3 regions of the Actinomadura sp. RB99 genome follow, and region 1 is predicted to be linked to each of the others. Evidence: riboswitches for the same ligand, from Rfam matches in the RefSeq annotation. Region 1 holds a riboswitch; each other region holds the start of a gene.
What was found. Region 1 has a riboswitch for thiamine pyrophosphate ahead of thiO (glycine oxidase ThiO). Riboswitches for the same ligand answer to the same signal wherever they lie in the genome.
Positions count from the first base shown of each region.

Region 2: it holds a riboswitch for thiamine pyrophosphate, as region 1 does, so the genes downstream of both, thiC (phosphomethylpyrimidine synthase ThiC) here and thiO (glycine oxidase ThiO) in region 1, are expected to answer to the same signal.
Region 3: it holds a riboswitch for thiamine pyrophosphate, as region 1 does, so the genes downstream of both, amrb99_RS01855 (cytosine permease) here and thiO (glycine oxidase ThiO) in region 1, are expected to answer to the same signal.

Region 1 is NZ_JABMCA010000037.1:68,482-74,777, reverse strand. It holds gene amrb99_RS28870 (thiazole synthase) at 1-765, opposite strand, end outside; gene thiS (sulfur carrier protein ThiS) at 769-969, opposite strand; gene thiO (glycine oxidase ThiO) at 1,035-2,159, opposite strand; TPP riboswitch at 2,150-2,263, opposite strand; gene amrb99_RS28855 (FAD-dependent oxidoreductase) at 2,370-3,605, shown strand; gene amrb99_RS28850 (Rv2175c family DNA-binding protein) at 3,675-4,058, shown strand; gene thiE (thiamine phosphate synthase) at 4,148-4,825, shown strand; gene amrb99_RS28840 (hypothetical protein) at 4,896-5,057, shown strand; gene amrb99_RS28835 (serine/threonine-protein kinase) at 5,108-6,232, opposite strand.
Region 2 is NZ_JABMCA010000091.1:9,033-15,328, forward strand. It holds gene amrb99_RS43770 (NUDIX hydrolase) at 126-659, shown strand; gene amrb99_RS43775 (sensor histidine kinase) at 646-1,836, opposite strand; gene gdhA (NADP-specific glutamate dehydrogenase) at 1,967-3,343, opposite strand; gene tsaA (tRNA (N6-threonylcarbamoyladenosine(37)-N6)-methyltransferase TrmO) at 3,421-3,843, opposite strand; TPP riboswitch at 3,934-4,047, shown strand; gene thiC (phosphomethylpyrimidine synthase ThiC) at 4,043-5,767, shown strand; gene amrb99_RS43795 (TetR/AcrR family transcriptional regulator) at 6,032-6,296, shown strand, end outside.
Region 3 is NZ_JABMCA010000001.1:359,936-366,231, forward strand. It holds gene amrb99_RS01855 (cytosine permease) at 66-1,436, opposite strand; TPP riboswitch at 1,429-1,546, opposite strand; gene amrb99_RS01860 (rhodanese-like domain-containing protein) at 1,608-1,943, opposite strand; gene amrb99_RS01865 (SSI family serine proteinase inhibitor) at 1,990-2,451, shown strand; gene amrb99_RS01870 (DNA-formamidopyrimidine glycosylase family protein) at 2,527-3,390, opposite strand; gene amrb99_RS01875 (heavy-metal-associated domain-containing protein) at 3,819-4,025, shown strand; gene amrb99_RS01880 (hypothetical protein) at 4,074-5,018, shown strand; gene amrb99_RS01885 (heavy metal translocating P-type ATPase) at 5,050-6,296, shown strand, end outside.

The sequences.
Region 1 (6,296 bases):
CGCCTGGGCGTAGCGGCGCTTGGGGATACGGCCCGCCAGCCGGGCGAGCCGCCCGGCCTCGACGGCGTGCCGCATCGCCGCGGCCATCCGGGCGGGCGACTGCGCGCGGGTGACGGCGGTCGCCAGCAGCACCGCGTCGCAGCCGAGCTCCATCGCCAGCGCGGCGTCGGACGCGGTGCCGAGCCCCGCGTCCAGGATCACCGGGACCTCCGCCCGCTCGACGATCAGCTCGATGTTGTGCGGGTTGCGGATGCCGAGCCCCGACCCGATCGGCGAGCCCAGCGGCATCACCGCCGCGCAGCCGAGCTGCTCCAGCCGGTGCGCGAGCACGGGGTCGTCGTTGGTGTAGGGCAGGACGACGAAGCCGTCGTCGACGAGCTGCTCGGCGGCCTCCACCAGCTCGATCGGGTCCGGCAGCAGCGTCCGCTCGTCCGCGATCACCTCCAGCTTGACCCAGTTCGTGCCGAGCGCCTCGCGCGCCATCTTCGCGGTCAGCACGGCCTCGCCCGCGGTGAAGCAGCCCGCGGTGTTCGGCAGCACCCGGATGCCGCACTCGCCCAGGACGTCCAGCACCGAGCCGCGCGCCGACGGGTCCACCCGCCGCATCGCGACCGTGGTGAGCGCCGTCCCCGACGCGGTCAGCGCCTCGCGCAGCACGTGCATGCTCGGCGCCCCGCCGGTGCCCATGATCAACCGGGAGCCGATCTCCTCGCCGGCGATCACCAGGGCGTCGGCGGCGGCGTCGTTCGTCGTGTCCCGTGTCACCGGTCAGCCTCCCTGCACCGCGGTCAGCACCTCGAGGCGGTCCGCCTCGCGCAGCGTCGTCGCCTCCCACGCCGAGCGCCGGACGACCTCGTCGTTCAGCGCGGCCGCCACGCCGGACGCGGCGGTGGTGACGGCCGCGACCGCCTGCGCCACGGACGCGCCGTCCGGCAGCTCGCGCGGCTCTCCGTTCACGATGATCCTCATCACTGCACGACCTTCATCACTGCACGACCTTCGTCACTGCGGCCCGCATCACTGCGCGGCCTTCCTCACTGCGGTCCGGGGGAGAAGCGGGCGGGGGAGAACGGGGCGGCCACCTCGGGCACGGGGCCGTCCAGCAGCATCGCCGCGAGGGCGTCGGCGCTGACCGGCGCCAGCAGGATGCCGTTGCGGAAGTGGCCGGTGCCGAGGTAGAGGCCGGGCAGCGCGGTGGGGCCCATCAGCGGGGCGTTGTCCGGGGAACCGGGCCGCAGGCCCGCGGTGACCTCGGCGAACTCCAGCTCGGTGAGGCCGGGCAGCAGCTCGCGGGCGTCCCGCAGCAGCTCCCACAGGCCGCCCGCGGTGACCCGCGTGTCGAAGCCCAGCTCCTCCTGCGTGGCGCCGATGACGATCTCGCCGTCCGCGCGCGGCACCAGGTAGACCGACGAGCCCTTCACCAGGCCGCGGGTGGTGCGCCGCAGGAACGGCACCGGCGTGCGGAGCCTGATCACCTGGCCCTTGACGGGGCGGACGGGTGGAACGGTCCCGGCGGGCAGGCCCGCCAGGTCGCCCGACCAGGGCCCGGCGGCCAGCAGCACCCGGTCCGCGCGGATCTCGGCGCCGTCGTCCAGCCGGACCCCGGCGGCCGCGTCGCGCTCGACCAGCAGGCCCTCCGCGCGCCGCCGCACCAGCCGGACGCCCAGCCGCTCGCCCGCCGCCAGCAGCGCCGGGGCGAGCCGGCGCGGGTCGACCGAGCCGTCCTCGGGCGCGAGCAGGCCGCCGCGCACGCCGGGCGCCAGCATCGGCTCGGCCCTGCGGCACTCGCGGCCGGTGAGGGCCTCGACGGGGATGCCGAGGCTCTCCTGGAAGGCGCGCAGGTCGTCCAGGAGCTTCAGGTCGTCGGCGTCGAACGCGACCTGGAGGGTCCCGTCGTCGCGGTAGCCGGTGTCCAGGCCGGTGGCCTCGGCCAGCTCGGCGGCGAACGCGCCGTAGCGGTCGCGGGAGGCGAGGCCGAGCCGCAGCAGCGGCTCCTCGCCGTAGCTCAGCTCGCTGACGGGGGTCAGCATGCCCGCGGCGACCGACGAGGCGCCGCTCGCGGGCGCCGGGTCGACCAGGGTGACGGCGGCGCCGCCCTGCGCGGCCCGCCAGGCGGTGGCCAGGCCGATGACCCCGGCCCCGATGATCACGATCCGCAATGCGCGCTCCCTTCGCCGGCATGATCCGGATCAGGTCGTGGCGGTCGGCGGCCCGCTCAGCCGCCCTCTCAGCCCGGTCGCACCGGACTCCCGCGCTCTGTTGTGTTGTGCACGTGCCGCTATGCCCCACCATACGGCCAACACCCCGAATGCACCTGTCTGGACACCCGTCCAAAAGCGCTCCGGCGGCCCCGGTTAGGGTGGGCGCCCATGAACAGGGTCATCGTCGTGGGCGGCGGGCTGGCGGGCGTGCGGGCCGCCGAGGCACTGAGGAGCAAGGGGTACGAGGGCGAGCTGACCCTCGTCTCGGCGGAGCGGCACATGCCGTACGACCGGCCGCCGCTGTCCAAGGCGGTGCTGGCGGGCGACTCCGACGACACCACCGTGGACGCCGACTGGGACGCGCTCCGCTGCGAGCTGCTGCTCGGCGAGCGCGCCACCGCGCTGCGCCTCGACGCGCCGGGAGGTGACGGCCGGGGCGGCGGCACCGTCGCGACCACCGCCGGCGACCTGCCCTTCGACGGCCTGGTCATCGCCACCGGCGCCGAGCCCGTCACGCTGCCCGGCGACGGCCGCCAGCACGTCCTGCGCACCATCGACGACTCCCGCGACCTGCGCGGACGCCTCACCGAGGGCGCCCGGATCGTGATCGTCGGCGCGGGCTGGATCGGCGCCGAGGTCGCCACCACCGCCGCGAAGAAGGGCTGCGCCGTCACCGTCGTCGAGGCCGCCGACACCCCGCTCGCCGTCGCGCTCGGCCAGGAGATCGGCGCGCTCACCATCCCCTGGTACGCCGAGGCGGGCGTCGAGCTGCGCACCGGCGTCAAGGTCGCCGCGGTCGAGCACGGCGGCCTCGCCCTCGCCGGCCCCGGCGGCGGCGAGCGGATCGCCGCCGACGAGGTCGTCGTCGGGATCGGCGTCCGGCCCGCGCTCGGCTGGCTGGAGGGCTCCGGCCTGCTGCTGGAGCGCGGCGTCGTCACCGACGGCTCGTTCCGGGCCGTGGCGGACGACGAGGCCGGCACCGTCCGCACCGACGTCGTCGCGGTCGGCGACTGCGCCGCCTGGTGGTCGGACCGGTACGGCAGGCGGCTCCTCGTCGAGCACTGGGACACCGCCCTCAACGCCCCCGACGTCGCCGCGGCGGCCCTGCTCGGCCAGGACGCGGTCTACGACGCCGCCCCCTACTTCTGGTCCGAGCAGTTCGGCCGGATGGTGCAGTACGCCGGGCACCACGCGCGGTCCGAGCGGCTCGTCCACCGCGGCGACCCGTCCGGCCGCAAGTGGGCGGTGGCGTGGCTGACCGGCGACCGGCTCGACGCGATCCTGACCGTGGACAGCCCACGCGACCTGGTGCAGGCCAGGCGGGTGATCGCGGCCGGGACGCCGGTGGATCCGGAGGCGATCGCGGACCCGGACGTGCCCGTCCGCCAGGCCGTTCGCCGGTAGCGGAACCCGACCGCCGGTAACGGCGGCCGGGTGGGTTTGAGGCTTCCGAAGGCGTGGTAGCAAGGGGGCGTGACCCAGACGCACGCAACCGTTGACAGCGCACTGGACCCCCGCACCGACGCCCTCGCCGGCGACTGGCTCTCCCTCCGGGAGGCGGCGGAGCGGCTCGGCATCAAGACCAGCCGGATCAAGCAGCTCATCAGCGAGCGCAAGCTGCTGTCGGTCCGCCGCGACGGCGAGCCGATGGTGCCGGCGGCGTTCATCCGGGAGGGCCAGGTCATCAAGGGCCTGTCCGGCACCCTGACGCTGCTGTCGGACGCCGGCTTCGACGAGGTCGAGACCCTCCGCTGGCTGTTCACCGCCGACGACACGCTGCCCGGCACGCCCGTCCAGGCGCTCAGCGAGAACCGGGGGACCGAGGTGCGGCGACGCGCCCAGGCCCTGGCATTCTGACCCGAACCGACCGAGCGGACCGGCCGCGGGGTCACGCCGCCGCGCGTGGCCCCGCGCCGCATGCCCACCGAAAGGAAACCGCCCCCACCGTGTCCAGGCACATCCCGACCGAACGGGCCGTGGCGCTGCGCGCCCGGCTCAGCCGCGCCCGCCTCTACCTCTGCACGGACGCGAGGGAGCGGCAGGGGGACCTTCCCGCGTTCCTGGACGCGGCGCTCGGCAACGGCGTCGACATCGTCCAGCTGCGCCAGAAGGGCCTGGAGGCCCGGCAGGAGATGGCCTACCTGGAGGTGTTCCGGGCGGCGTGCGAGCGGCACGGGGCGCTGCTGGCGGTCAACGACCGCGCCGACGTCGCCCGCGCGGTCGGCGCCGACGTGCTGCACCTCGGGCAGGACGACCTGCCGGTGCCGGCCGCCCGCGAGATCGTCGGCGGGGACGTGCTGATCGGCCGGTCCACGCACTCCGACGAGCAGGCGTCCGCGGCGTCCGCCGAGCCGGGCGTGGACTACTTCTGCGCGGGCCCGGTGTGGCCCACGCCGACCAAGCCGGGACGCCACGCGCCCGGCGCGAAGCTGCTGGAGTACGTGGCGGCGCAGCGCCAGCCCCGCCCGTGGTTCGCGATCGGCGGCATCGACCTCGGCAACCTCGGCGAGGTGCTGGACGCGGGCGCCGAGCGCGTCGTGGTGGTCCGGGCGATCACCGAGGCCGACGACCCGGGCGCCGCGGCCGCCGAGTTCGCCCGCCGCCTCCCCGCCCCCGCCGCCTGAGCCGGGCGCGGGACCCGGGCGACGGGGATCACGGTGCGGGCGGTCCCGCCGATGACCGACAATGGGGATCATGAGCGTGGGACCCGACGACGACCGGCCGGTCGACCTGGGCGACGACCTGGAGATCCTGCCGGACCAGACCGCCGACGACACCGACACCGGCTGGGGCGAGTGGCGCGGCGGCGGCGATGACGACGCGCGGCTGCTCGAGGAGCGCCCCCCGCACTGGTGATCACCGGTCCCGGTGGGCGCGGGCCAGGTGAGTGCCCGGCGGGTCCGCCGCTAGAACAGCACGCCGAGCACGAACCCGGCGATGATCACCGCGGCGAGCGCCAGCATCATCCGCCACCGGTAGCGCGGGATGCGGGTGGGCCGCGGCTTCGGCGCGGGCCCCTGCCCCTCGCGCAGCGCGCGGACGAGCTGCGGCGCGGTGGGCCGGGCCGCCGGGTTCTTGTCGAGGCAGCGGGCGGCCAGCTCGCGCAGCGGCCCCTCCATGTCGCCGAGATCGGGCGGCCGGGACGTCACCCGCCGCATCACCGCGGCGCTCGGCCCGCTGCCGAACGGCGGCCGGCCCGTCGCGGCGAACACCATCGCGGCGCCCCAGGCGAACACGTCGGCGGGCGGCCCGACCGGCTCGTCCTCGATCTGCTCGGGCGCCATGTAGCCGGGGGTGCCGACCGGGCTCGTGGTGAGCGGCTCGGTGCGGGCCAGCGCGTCGGCGGCGCGCGCGATGCCGAAGTCGATCACCTTGGCGCCGTCCGGGCCCAGCACCACGTTGGCGGGCTTGAAGTCGCGGTGCACGATCCCCGCGCGGTGAATCGCGGCGAGCGCGCCGGCGGTGCGCAGCGCCACCTTGCGCAGCTGCGGGGCCGGCAGCGGCCCGTCCTCGTCGACGACCCGCTGCAGCGGCGGCCCCTCGACGAACTCGCTGACGATGTAGGGGCGGTCGCCGGTGACGTCGGCGTCCAGCACCCGCGCGGTGTGCCGCCCGGCGACCTTCCGCGCGGCCTCCGCCTCCTTGACGAACCGGCTGCGCGCCCGCTGCCCGGCGTCCAGGCCGCCGCGCAGCACCTTGACCGTGACCAGGCGGTCGTCACCGTCGCGGCCCAGGTAGACCACGCCCTGGCCGCCCTCGCCGAGCCGCCCGAGCAGCCGGTAGCCGCCGATGCTGCGGGGGTCGCCGGCGCGCAGCGGCCGCTCGTGCCGGCGGCTCTTGCCCTGGCGCGGGGCGGGCCGCTTGCCGGCCGTTCCCGCCGCCGGGCCGGGCTGGCCGGGGCGCGGCTTGGCCGGGCGGCCGTGGGGCTGGCCCGCGCGTCCCTGCCCGGAACGGGCCTGCTGGCCGTTGCGGGACTGGGCGGGGCGCCCGGTGTGGGGGTTCGTCCTCCCGCGGGAGGTGTCGTGCGGCAAGGGGGGACTCCGACTCGGCGGGGACGGACGAAGATTTCCTCATTTGTACCGTGTCACGCCGGAG
Region 2 (6,296 bases), on a different contig from region 1:
CCCTCCCTGACAGCGCCCTCCGGGCGATGACCCTGGGGCCTGGGTCGGCCCCCCGGCGGTCGCGCCGTCCCCCTTGATCCTGACCCTACCGGTAAGGCTTTGAAAGCCCCCGATAGCGTCCGGCCATGCGATGGACGGTGCACGGCGAGAGATCGATCTACGACAGCCCCTGGATGGACGTGCGGCTGGCCGACGTGGAACTGCCGGACGGGCGGCGCTTCGACCACCATCTCGTGCGGGTGCGGCCCGCCGCGGGCGTGGCGGCGGTCGACGGCGCGGGCCGGGTGCTGCTGATCTGGCGGCACCGGTTCATCACCGGCGCCTGGGGCTGGGAGGTCCCGGGCGGCCGGGTCGAGGACGGCGAGGACCCGGCGGAGGCGGCGGCGCGCGAGCTGGTCGAGGAGACCGGGTACCGGGCCGGGCCGCTGGAGCACGTCGTGGCGGTGCGCCCGTCGCCGGGGCTGCACGACGGGATCCACCACATCTTCCGGGCGGACGGCGCCGAGCGGATCGGCGAGCCGACCGACGTGGAGGCGGAGCGGATCGAGTGGGTGCCGCTCTCGTCGGTCCCGGAGCTCGCCGCGCGCGGCGAGATCGGGTCCGGCTCGACCCTGGCGGGCCTGCTCCTGCTGCACGCCCGGACGATCAGCGGGGGGTGACCGGCGCCTCCCCGGACGGCACGTCCGGGGGCGTGCCGTCCCGGAGGGCGGCCGGGAAGACGGCGGTGACCGCGAAGCCGCCGTCCTCGCCGGGGCCGGCGTCCAGCGTCCCGCCGACGCTGCGCGCCCGCTCGATCATGCCGAGGATCCCGAACCCCTCCGGCTCGGCGCCGGAGGGGCCCCGGCCGTCGTCGGCGACGCGCACGACGAGCCCCCGCTCCTCGCGCGCGAGGGTCACCGCGACGCGGCGCGCGCCGGCGTGCTTGACGACGTTGGTCAGGGCCTCCTGGACGATCCGGTACGCGGCGACGCCGATCTCCGGCGGCGCGCCGGCGGCGCCGTCGGCGCTCAGCGTCACCTCCAGGCCGGCGGCCCGGGCCGCGTCCACGAGGCCGGGGATCGCGTCCGGGCCGGGCAGCTCGGCGGGCCCGCCGACATCGGTGCCGCGCAGGACCTGCAGGGTGCCGCGCAGCTCGGTGCGGGCCTCCCGGCAGGTCGCGGCGATCGATCCGAGCGCCTCGGCCAGCTCCGCGCGGTCGAGCGGCCGGTCGCCGGCGACGAGGTGGGCGGCGGCGCCCGCCTGCACGCCGATGACGGTGATGCTGTGCGCGAGCAGGTCGTGCAGGTCGCGGGCGATCCGCAGGCGCTCCTCGGCGACCCGGCGGCGCGCCTCCTCCTCGCGGGTGCGCTCGGCGCGCTCGGCCCGCTCGGTGATCGTGGCGAGCCGGGCGCGGTGCGACCGCCAGACCTGCACGGCGATCACCACCGACACCACGGCCTCGATCACCGCGATCTGCTCGCGGACGGAGCCGCCGCCCGCCCGCAGCGCCATCGTGATCACGCAGACGAACAGCAGCAGGCCGGCCACCGTCAGGACGGCGCGGACCCGGCGCCCGAACACCGCGTAGGCGAACAGCGCGATCACCTCGGCCGGGATCAGCGCGTGATGCTGGTACTGCAGCAGGTGGTACGGCAGCGTCAGGACGACCAGCACGACGAGCGCGAGCGCCGGGCGGCGCCGGATCACCGCGAGCGGCACGTGGGCGCCGGCCAGCAGGAGGACGCCCCAGGCGTCCAGCGGCCGCGTCCCCGGCCACGCGAGCGCGGCGGCGACGGCCGCGGCGGCCAGCAGCGTCGTCAGCAGGGCGTCTCGGGTCGCCGTGTCGGGCCGGGGCATCGTCACCACGTGCCCATCCTCCCCGACTCCGCGGCCGGCGCGCACCCGCCCCGCGGCGTGCCGCACCCCGGGGCCGCGTTCCCGCCGGTCCCGGGCGCGGCGCCGCCCGGGCGGCGCCCCGGGGCCGAGGTCAGATGAGGCCCTGGGCGAGCATCGCCTCGGCGACGCGCTCAAACCCCGCGATGTTGGCGCCCACCACGTAGTTCCCGGGCGCGCCGTAGCGCTCGGAGGTCTCGTCGCAGGTGTTGTGGATCCGCGTCATGATCTCCGCCAGCTCCGCCTCGGCCTTCGGGAACGTCCACATCTCGCGTCCCGCGTTCTGCCGCATCTCCAGGGCGCTGACGGCGACGCCGCCGGCGTTGGCGGCCTTGCCCGGGCCGAACGCGACGCCCGCCTCCTGCAGCACGTGGACCGCCTCGGGCGTGGTGGGCATGTTGGCGCCCTCGGAGACGGCCTTCACGCCGTTGCGGACCAGCACCCGCGCGGCCTGGGCGTCCAGCTCGTTCTGCGTCGCCGACGGCAGCGCGATGTCGGCCGGGACGTCCCAGACGCTGCCGCCCCGGACGAACCGGGCGGACGCGCCGCGCCGCTCGGCGTAGTCGGCGACCCGGCCCCGCTCGACCTCCTTGATCTGCTTGAGCAGTTCGAGGTCGATGCCCTTCTCGTCCACCACGTAGCCGCCCGAGTCGGACACCGTGATCACGTTGGCGCCGAGCTGCTGCGCCTTCTCGATGCTGTAGATCGCGACGTTGCCGGATCCGGACACGGTGACGGTCTGGCCGTCCAGCTCCTCGCCGCGCTTGCGGAGCATCTCGGCGGTGAACATCACGTTGCCGTAGCCGGTGGCCTCGGTCCGGCACGCCGACCCGCCCCAGGGCTGGCCCTTCCCGGTGAGGACGCCCGCCTCCCAGCGGTTGCTGATCCGCCGGTACTGGCCGAACAGGAAGCCGATCTCCCGGCCGCCGACGCCGATGTCCCCGGCCGGGACGTCGGTGTCGTCGCCGATGTGGCGGTGCAGCTCGGTCATGAACGACTGGCAGAACCGCATCACCTCGGCGTCCGAGCGGCCGCGCGGGTCGAAGTCGCTGCCGCCCTTGCCGCCGCCGATGCCGAGACCGGTCAGCGCGTTCTTGAAGATCTGCTCGAAGCCGAGGAACTTCACGATGCCGAGGTTCACCGACGGGTGGAAGCGCAGGCCGCCCTTGTACGGGCCGAGCGCGCTGTTGAACTCCACCCGGAAGCCGCGGTTGACATGCACCGCGCCGGAGTCGTCGGTCCACGGCACCCGGAAGACGATCTGCCGCTCGGGCTCGACGAGCCGCTCCAGCACCCCCTGGCCGGCGAGCTCGGGGCGGGCGGCGACGGCCGGTCCGAGCGACTCCAGCACCTCGTGGACGGCCTGGTGGAACTCCGGCTCCCCCGGGTCGCGGACGAGGACGCGCTCGTAGGCCTTGTCCAGCACGGTGTGCGTGCCGGTCGCGTTCTGCGGCCGGGGGGAAACGGGCATGCCGGGTCCTTCCTCAGACGGTGATCATGCCTCTCCACTTTAGGCGGTGGTCTGGACCACCGCGGAGCACGGGCCGGTCAAAGGCCGGTACCCCCCGCGAGAACGGGCTTGACGTCCAGCACCGGCGTGCCGTCGAGCGCCTCCAGGCCGCGGACGCGCACGCGCCGCCCGGTGACCTGGAGGATCTCCACGGGGTGCAGGCCGATCGGGTTCGGGCGGGCCGGGGAGCGGGTGGCGAACACGCCGGTCTCGGGGTTGCGCGGGTCGTCGCGCGGCCGGGTCCGCAGCACGTCCCGCGGAGCCAGGTGCAGCCAGGTGAGCACGATGATCCGGTCGCCGTCGCCGAGCCCCTCCAGGGCCGCCTGGTACGACGGCTCGAAGACCAGCCACGCGTCGGGGGCGCCCTCCGTCCCCTGCTTGGGCGCCTCGGCGCGGTCGCTGAGGGGGGACGACACGTGGCCGACGGGTGTGAGGGCGAAGTCATCGCGGATGTTCTCCATGCCCTGATCCTCCCAGCCCCGTCGCGCGGGCGCGTTCTACCCCGGCGGCGGTGGTTGCCGCAACGGGGGTGCGCCGGGTTACCGTCGAGCACGACAGATCGCGGGGGCCCGGCGAACCGGGCTGAGATAGCGGCTGGGACGGCCGCTGACCGCATGAACCTGACCGGGTAATGCCGGCGTAGGGAGAGATCGAGTCGTCATGACCGAATCCGTGGTTCCAGCTGCCCGCAAGACCTACCTCCAGGGTTCCCGCCCGGGGGTGCGCGTTCCCATGCGGGAGGTCCCGCTGACCAACGGCGACGTCGTCGTCCTGTACGACACGTCCGGGCCGTACACCGACCCCGACCACGAGACCGACGTCCGCAAGGGGCTGCCCGCGCTGCGGGAGGCGTGGATCGCCGAGCGCGGCGACACCGAGCCGTACGACGGGCGGGCGGCGCGCCCCGAGGACGACGGGCGCCGCTCCGCGCCCGCGGCCGACGGGCCGCTCCCCCGCAGGCCGCGCCGGGCGAGCGGCGGCGCGGTGACCCAGCGCGCCTACGCGCGGCGCGGGGAGATCACCGCCGAGATGGAGTTCGCGGCGCTGCGCGAGGGCGTGGCGCCGGAGTTCGTCCGCGACGAGCTGGCGGCGGGCCGGGCGGTGCTGCCCGCCAACGTCAACCACCCGGAGATCGAGCCGATGGTCATCGGCCGGAGCTTCCTGGTGAAGGTGAACGCCAACATCGGCAACTCGGCGGTGGCGTCCTCGATCGAGGACGAGGTCGAGAAGATGACGTGGGCGACCCGCTGGGGCGCCGACACGATCATGGACCTGTCGACGGGCCGGGACATCCACACCACCCGCGAGTGGATCCTGCGCAACTCGCCGGTGCCGGTCGGGACCGTCCCGCTGTACCAGGCGGTGGAGAAGGTCGGCGGCGACCCGGCGGAGCTGACCTGGGACGTCTTCCGCGACACCGTGATCGAGCAGGCCGAGCAGGGCGTCGACTACATGACCGTGCACGCGGGCGTGCTGCTGCGGTACGTGCCGCTGACGGCGCGGCGGAAGACCGGCATCGTCTCGCGCGGCGGGTCGATCATGGCGGCGTGGTGCCTGGCGCACCACGAGGAGAACTTCCTCTACACCCGCTTCCGCGAGCTGTGCGAGATCTTCGCGGCCTACGACGTCACCTGGTCGCTCGGCGACGGGCTGCGGCCCGGCTGCATCGCGGACGCCAACGACGAGGCGCAGTTCGCGGAGCTGCGCACGCAGGGCGAGCTCACCCGGATCGCCGCCGAGTTCGACAACCAGGTGATGAACGAGGGCCCGGGCCACGTCCCGATGCACAAGATCAAGGAGAACGTGGACCTGCAGCAGGAGTGGTGCGACGGCGCGCCGTTCTACACGCTGGGGCCGCTGACCACCGACATCGCGCCGGGCTACGACCACATCACCTCGGCGATCGGCGCCGCGATGATCGGCTGGCACGGCACCGCGATGCTCTGCTACGTCACGCCGAAGGAGCACCTCGGGCTGCCGGACCGCGACGACGTCAAGGCCGGCGTGATCGCCTACAAGATCGCGGCGCACGCCGCCGACCTGGCCAAGGGGCATCCGGGCGCGCAGGCGTGGGACGACGCGCTGTCGGACGCGCGGTTCGACTTCCGCTGGGAGGACCAGTTCGACCTGTCGCTGGACCCGGACACCGCGCGGGCGTTCCATGACGCGACGCTCCCGGCGGCGCCGGCGAAGACCGCGCACTTCTGCTCGATGTGCGGGCCGCACTTCTGCTCGATGAAGATCACCCGGGACGTCCGCCGGTACGCCGGCGAGCACGGACTGGCCGAGGAGGAGGCGCTCGCCGCCGGGATGCGGGAGAAGGCCGGGGAGTTCCGCGCCGGAGGCGGGCGCGTGTACCTGCCGCTGGCGCCCGGCGGTTCCTGACCGGGGACCGGGCCGGGAGACCGGTCACCGGCGCCCTCGGTGAGGGCGGCCCCCTTCCCTCACCGGAGCCCGCCGCGAACCGCGTGCCGCGGCGGGCTCCGGCCGCTCGGATCCCCCCTCGCGGGACACCGGCCGGGCGGACACGGCCGCCTGCCCGGGGTGGCGCGGCGCGCTGCGACTAGACTTCAGGGAACGTTCCAACACCGCGGACCGTCCCCCTGCACGCCGCGGTCGCGCACGCGTCAGGAAGGACCGGGGACCCAGGTGACCAGCGACGACACGCCGCGCACCCGTGCGCCGCGCGCGGACGTCCGCCGCAACCGCGCCCGGCTGCTCGCCGCTGCGCGCGAGATGTTCCTGCGCGACGGCGCGGGCGCCTCCCTGGAGGGCGTCGCCCGCCTGGCGGGCGTCGGCGTCGGGACGCTCTACCGCCACTTCCCCACCCGGCAGGACCTCCTGGAGGCGCTGCTCGCCGACGCCTACGACGCGCTCGCGGAGCGGGGCCGCGAGCTGCTGGAGTCGCCGGAGC
Region 3 (6,296 bases), on a different contig from region 1:
GGCCATCTCCGTCGTGCCTTTCCGGCGGGGCGCGGCGCATCCGTCGGCGCGCGGCTCCGGCAACCCTACCGCCGGGTAATACCGGGCCGGCGGGCGGCGCCCGTCCGGCCGATCAGGAGCGTCGCGGCGGCCGCGACGAGGAAGGAGAGCAGCGACGCGCTCATCCAGCTCTGCGGGGTGAAGTGCAGCGCGTCCCGCACGTGCTGCCACAGGTCCGTCCACCAGCCGATCGTCCCGGAGTTGATCAGCTGGTAGGCGACGATGCCGACCACCCAGGCCGCGATCATGCTCCACCGGGACGGCGCGGCGCGGCTCGCGTCCCAGCCGCCGGCGCGGCCCCGGCCCAGGAAGAAGTCCGCCGCGAGCACGCCCAGCATCGGCACGAACACCGACCCGATCAGCGACAGGAAGCCCGCGTAGTCGTTGATGTCCAGCACCAGCGCCAGCACGGTGATCCCCGCGCCGAGCGCGACCGACAGGACGCGGCGGTCGGCGCGCGGCACCAGGTTCTGGATCGACACGGCGGTGGAGTACACGTTCGCGAACGACTGGTCGGCCTCCCGGAGCACGAACACCGCGAAGAACACCGCGCCCAGCGCGACGTGCAGGAACGGGTCGAACACCTTGCCCGTGTCGCCGCCCACGAGCGCCAGGGCCAGCAGCCCCAGCACGTACGCGACGATCTGCGTGACCGAGTACCCGACCGACGCCGCGCCGAACGCCCCGCGCGCGCTCTTCGCGTGCCGGGTGTAGTCGGCGGCGACCGGCACCCACGAGATCGACACCGCCAGCGCCGCGTCCGCGCCGATCCAGAACCCGTGCCACGACCCGTGGTTCAGGTCCGGCAGCGGCTGCCGGACGAGCTGCACGTAGAAGTAGGCGAGCGCGACGATCACCGCGACCGTCACGTACCGGCGCAGCAGCCGCACCGACCCGAGCGGCCAGATCGTCAGCACGGTCGTGAGCACCCCGGCCGCGACGACGTACCCCCAGCGGGGCACCCCGTCCCACAGCTCGCGCGCCGCGTCCGCGATCACGATCAGCTCGAACGTGCCCCAGCCGATCAGCTGCGCGATGTTCAGCACCGTCGGCACGTACGACAGCCGCGCGCCGAACAGGCCGCGCAGCAGCACCATCGCCGGCTGGCCCGTCCGCGCGCCCGGCGCGGCGGCCAGGCCGAGCATCAGCCCGCCCAGCACGGTGCCGACGATCATCGCGACGATGCCCGCCGCGATCGCCAGCGTCGGCGTCCCGGCGGCATCGGGCGCGAGGACGGTGTAGGCGCCGGAGAAGGCCAGCAGGCTGACCCCGAGGTTCGCCCAGAACGCGCTCTGGTCCCAGAAGCCGAGCACCTTCGGGGCGGGCTCGTCGAGGGTGTACGGGACCTCGTTGCGCGGGCTCTCGTGCGCGAGGGTCTTCTCGACGTCGGACGTCACGGGACACGCTCCCTACGCCGGCATTACCCGGACAGGTTCATGCGGTCGGCGACGCCAGGAAGGCCGCCCTCTCAGCCCGGCTCATGGCCCGAGCTCCCGCGGTTATCGGTCGGCACCGATCGTACAACCGCCCGCAACCCCTACAAAGGGGGCGTATTTCCCGGAGGGCGGTCAGGCCACGTAGGGCTCGCCGTCCCCGCCGTTCTCCATCGGGCGGCCCGCCTCGGCCCAGCCCTTCATCCCGCCGTCCACGTTCTTCGCCAGCCAGCCCGCCTGGTTCAGCGCCACCGTCACCTGCGCCGACCGCGCCCCCGACCGGCAGATCACGAAGATCTCGCGGTCCCGCGGGATCTCCCCGGCCCGGTCGCCCAGCTGCCCCATCGGAATGTGGACGGCGTCGGGCGCGTGCCCCGCGTCCCACTCGCTCTGTTCGCGCACGTCGAGCAGGTAACCGCCCTGCGGAACGTCGGCGGCGACCACCGCCGGAACCTCGTCCCCGAAAATCATCACACCCCCATGGAACCGCGCGAAGCCCCCCCGCGTCGAATCACGCATGCGGTATCGGACGCTCATCCTCGCCTCGTCCGGGCTCGCCATGATCTTCTCACTGGCCGCCTGCGGCGACGAACACGTCAAGACCCTTCCCGCCGAGCGGCCCTCGGGCACCACCACGGTACGGCCCTCGGGCCCCTCGGCCGACAGCCTCACCATCCAGGTCAAGGCGTCGGCCCAGGCTCCCGCCACGACCTACAGGCTGACCTGCGACCCGGCCGGCGGCGACCACCCGAAGGCCGCCGACGCCTGCGCCGCCCTCACCAAGGTCAAGGACCCGTTCGCGCCCGTCCCCAAGGACCGGATGTGCACCGACATCTACGGCGGCCCGGAGGTCGCCACGGTGAAGGGCACCTGGCGGGGCAAGCCCGTCGACACGACCTTCAAGCGCAACGACGGCTGCCAGCTGCACCGCTGGAGCGAGATCGCCCCCGTCTTCGGCCCCGTCCCCAAGGTCCGCTGAGCCCCCGAAGCCGGCCGGGTTTCCGAGCTTCCGAGGTCGGCCGAGTCCAAGACCGGCCGCCCCGCCCGCCGCGGGCTACTTGAGGAGGCGGGAGAGGCGGCGGTCGGCCAGGGGCTTGCCGCCGGTCTGGCAGGTGGGGCAGTACTGGAGGGCCGAGTCGGCGAACGACACCTCGCGGATCGTGTCGCCGCACACCGGGCATTTCTCGCCCTTGCGGCCGTGCACGCGCAGGCCGGTCTTCTTCTCGCCCTTGAGGTCCTGCGCTTCGAGGCCGCGCGAGCGCTCCACCGCGTCGCGGAGGGTCGTCACGATCGCCTCGTGCAGGACCGCGATGTCGTCGTCGGTGAGCGTCGCGGCGATCTTGAACGGGGACATCTTCGCCACGTGCAGCACCTCGTCGGAGTAGGCGTTGCCGATGCCGGCGATGACGCTCTGGTCGCGGAGCAGCCCCTTGATCTGCGTGCGCTTGCCCGCGACGATCTCGCGCAGCCGGCCGGCGGTGAACGACTCGTCCAGCGGGTCGGGGCCGAGGCCCGCCACGCCGGGCACGTCGGCGGGGTCGCGGACGACGTAGACCGCGAGGCCCTTCTTCGTCCCGGCCTCGGTGAGGTCGAAGCCGGAGCCGTCGTCGAGGTGGACGCGGAGCGCGAGCGGGTTCTTCCCGCCGGGACGGGCGGGTCTCGTCGGCACCTCGTCGCGCCACCGCAGCCAGCCGGCGCGGGCCAGGTGGATCACCAGGTGGATGCCGTCGACGTCCAGGTCGAGGAACTTGCCGTGCCGGGCGGCGCCGGTGACGGTCAGCCCGCCCAGCGCGGTGACCGGCGGGTCATAGGTCTTCAGCGCGGAGATCGCGAGGACGTCGACGCGCGCGACGGCATGGCCGACGACGCGCTCCCGCAGGAACGCCGCCAGCGCCTCCACCTCGGGCAACTCGGGCATCGGACCTCCACTCGCCGATCGTGACCCCTCCAAGGTAAACGCTCCGGCAGCCGTGCGGCGGACCTGCGCAAGCGGGCCCTCCGGGGGCGCGGAACGCGAGACCATCGACGGGAGCGGCGCCCCGCGCCCGGCGACGCGGCGGAGTTGCCCACAGGGCTGGGGAAGGTTGTGGAAAACCTTGTGCATGGCGCGTGATTCGGCGCGCCGGCGGGGCGATCCGCGGTGAATACCTCGACGAATATCGACAAATCGCCGCGCCCCGCCCCGCGAGGCCCCCGGGACAGGGTGTGGATAACTCCGCGCGGCGCGCTGTGACCCGGATCTCGAAATAACCCCTAGGGGGTACGGGTTGTGCGGGGCATCGGCGTTGTGGCACCATGAGGCCACCGAGATACCCCCAGGGGGTACACGATGAGGGAGGACGAGAGATGAGCACCGCCACCTACACCGTCACCGGGATGACCTGCGGCCACTGCGTCGCCTCCGTGACCGAGGAGGTCGAGCAGGTCGCCGGCGTCACCGCCGTCGACGTCGACCTCAAGACCGGCCAGGTGACCGTCACCAGCGAGGCCCCCGTCGACGACGCCCTGATCAAGAGCGCCGTCGAGGAGGCGGGATACGCCCTGCAGGCCTGACGCCTGCCGCCCTGCGCACCAGGGCCGAGACGAGTGGAGTGAAGGACGATGAACACCGCGACCAAGCTGGGCGCCTACGTGGCGGCGCTGGCCGTCGTCTTCGGCGGGGCCGCCGCGATCGGCACCGCGGCCGGCCCGGTCGGCAAGGCCGACGAGGGCGGGCACGGCGGGCACGGCTCGCACGGGTCCCACGGCGGGACGGCGGCGGCCGCGGCCGTCCCCGGCGGGCTACAGGTCAGCCAGGGCGGCTACACCCTGCACCCGCGGACGACCGACGTGCGGCCGGGCGTGCGGACCGACTTCCGGTTCACCATCGACGGCCCGGACGGCCGGCCCGTGACCAGGTTCACGCCGCTGCACGGCAAGCGGCTGCACCTGATCATCGCGCGCCGCGACCTGTCCGGCTTCCAGCACCTGCACCCGACCGAGGTCGGCGGCGGCGTGTGGGAGGTCGCGGTCGTCCTGCCCAAGGCCGGCGCGTACCGGTTCTTCACCGACGTCCAGCCGGAGGGCGCCGAGGAGGCGCTGACGCTGGGCGTCGACGTCGCCGCCGCGGGCGACTTCCAGCCCGTCCCGCTGCCGGGGCCCGAGCAGGTCGCGAAGGTGGACGGCTACGAGGTGCGGCTCGCCGGCGCGCTGGCCCCGGGCAGGTCGAGCAAGCTGACGCTGTCGGTGAGCAAGGACGGCAAGCCGGTCACGGACCTGGAGCCGTACCTGGAGGCGTACGGGCACCTGGTCGCGCTGCGCCAGGGCGACCTCGCCTACCTGCACGTCCACCCGGACGGCGAGCCGGGCGACGGCAAGACGAAGCCGGGACCCGACATCACCTTCTACGCCGAGGCGCCCAGCGCGGGCACGTACCGGCTCTACCTGGACTTCCAGCACGGCGGCAAGGTCCGCACGGCGGAGTTCACCGCGACGGCGGGGCCGTCGCCCGCGCCCGTCCAGCAGGGCGAGCCGCAGGGCGAGGGCCACGGCGAGCACACCCACTGACATCCCGTACGGTCGAAGCGAAGGAGGAGCGATGACCACCGGCGCCGTGCCAGAAGCGGAATCCGGGCGGATCGAGCTGGCGATCGGCGGGATGACGTGCGCGTCGTGCGCCAACCGCATCGAACGCAAGCTGAACAAGCTCGAGGGCGTCACCGCCACGGTCAACTACGCCACCGAGAAGGCCCGGGTCGAGTACCCCGCCGGGGTGTCCCCGGAGGACCTGGTCGCCACCGTCGAGGCGGCGGGCTACACCGCCGAGCTGCCGGCCCCGCCCAAGGGCGAGGACGCGCGGGGCGAGCAGGACGAGCCCGACGACGGGCTCACCACGCTGCGGCAGCGGCTGATCATGTCGGTCGTGCTCGCGGTCCCGGTGATCGCGATGGCGATGGTCCCGGCGCTGCAGTTCGACAACTGGCAGTGGCTGTCGCTGACGCTGGCGTCGCCGGTCGTCGTCTACGCGGGGTGGCCGTTCCACAAGGCCGCGTGGACGAACCTGCGGCACGGCGCCGCGACGATGGACACGCTGGTGTCGGTCGGCACCCTCGCCGCGTTCGGCTGGTCGCTGTGGGCGCTGTTCTTCGGCACCGCGGGCGAGACCGGCCTCAAGCACGGGTTCGAGTTCTCCATGACCCGCTCGGACGGGTCGATGAACATCTACCTGGAGGCCGCGTCCGGCGTCATCGCGTTCATCCTCGCGGGCCGCTACTTCGAGGCGCGCTCCAAGCGCCGCGCGGGCGCCGCCCTCAAGGCGCTGCTGGAGCTCGGCGCCAAGGAGGTCTCGGTCGTCCGCGACGGACGCGAGGAGCGCATCCCGGTCGAGCGGCTCGCGGTGGACGACGTGTTCGTGGTCCGTCCCGGCGAGAAGATCGCGACGGACGGCGTGGTGACCGAGGGGTCGTCGGCGGTGGACGCGTCGCTGCTGACCGGCGAGTCCGTCCCGGTGGAGGTCGCGCCGGGCGACGCGGTGGTCGGCGCGACGGTGAACGCGGGCGGGCGGCTGCTGGTCCGCGCGACGCGGGTCGGCGCCGACACCCAGCTCGCGCAGATGGCGCGGCTGGTGGAGGACGCGCAGACCGGCAAGGCGCAGGTGCAGCGGCTCGCCGACCGGATCTCCGGGATCTTCGTCCCGGTGGTGATCGCTCTGGCCGTCGCGACGCTGGGCTTCTGGATCGGCACCGGCTCCGGCCTCGCCGGGGCGTTCACCGCGGCGGTCGCGGTGCTGATCATCGCCTGCCCGTGCGCGCTCGGCCTGGCCACCCCGACCGCCCTCATGGTCGG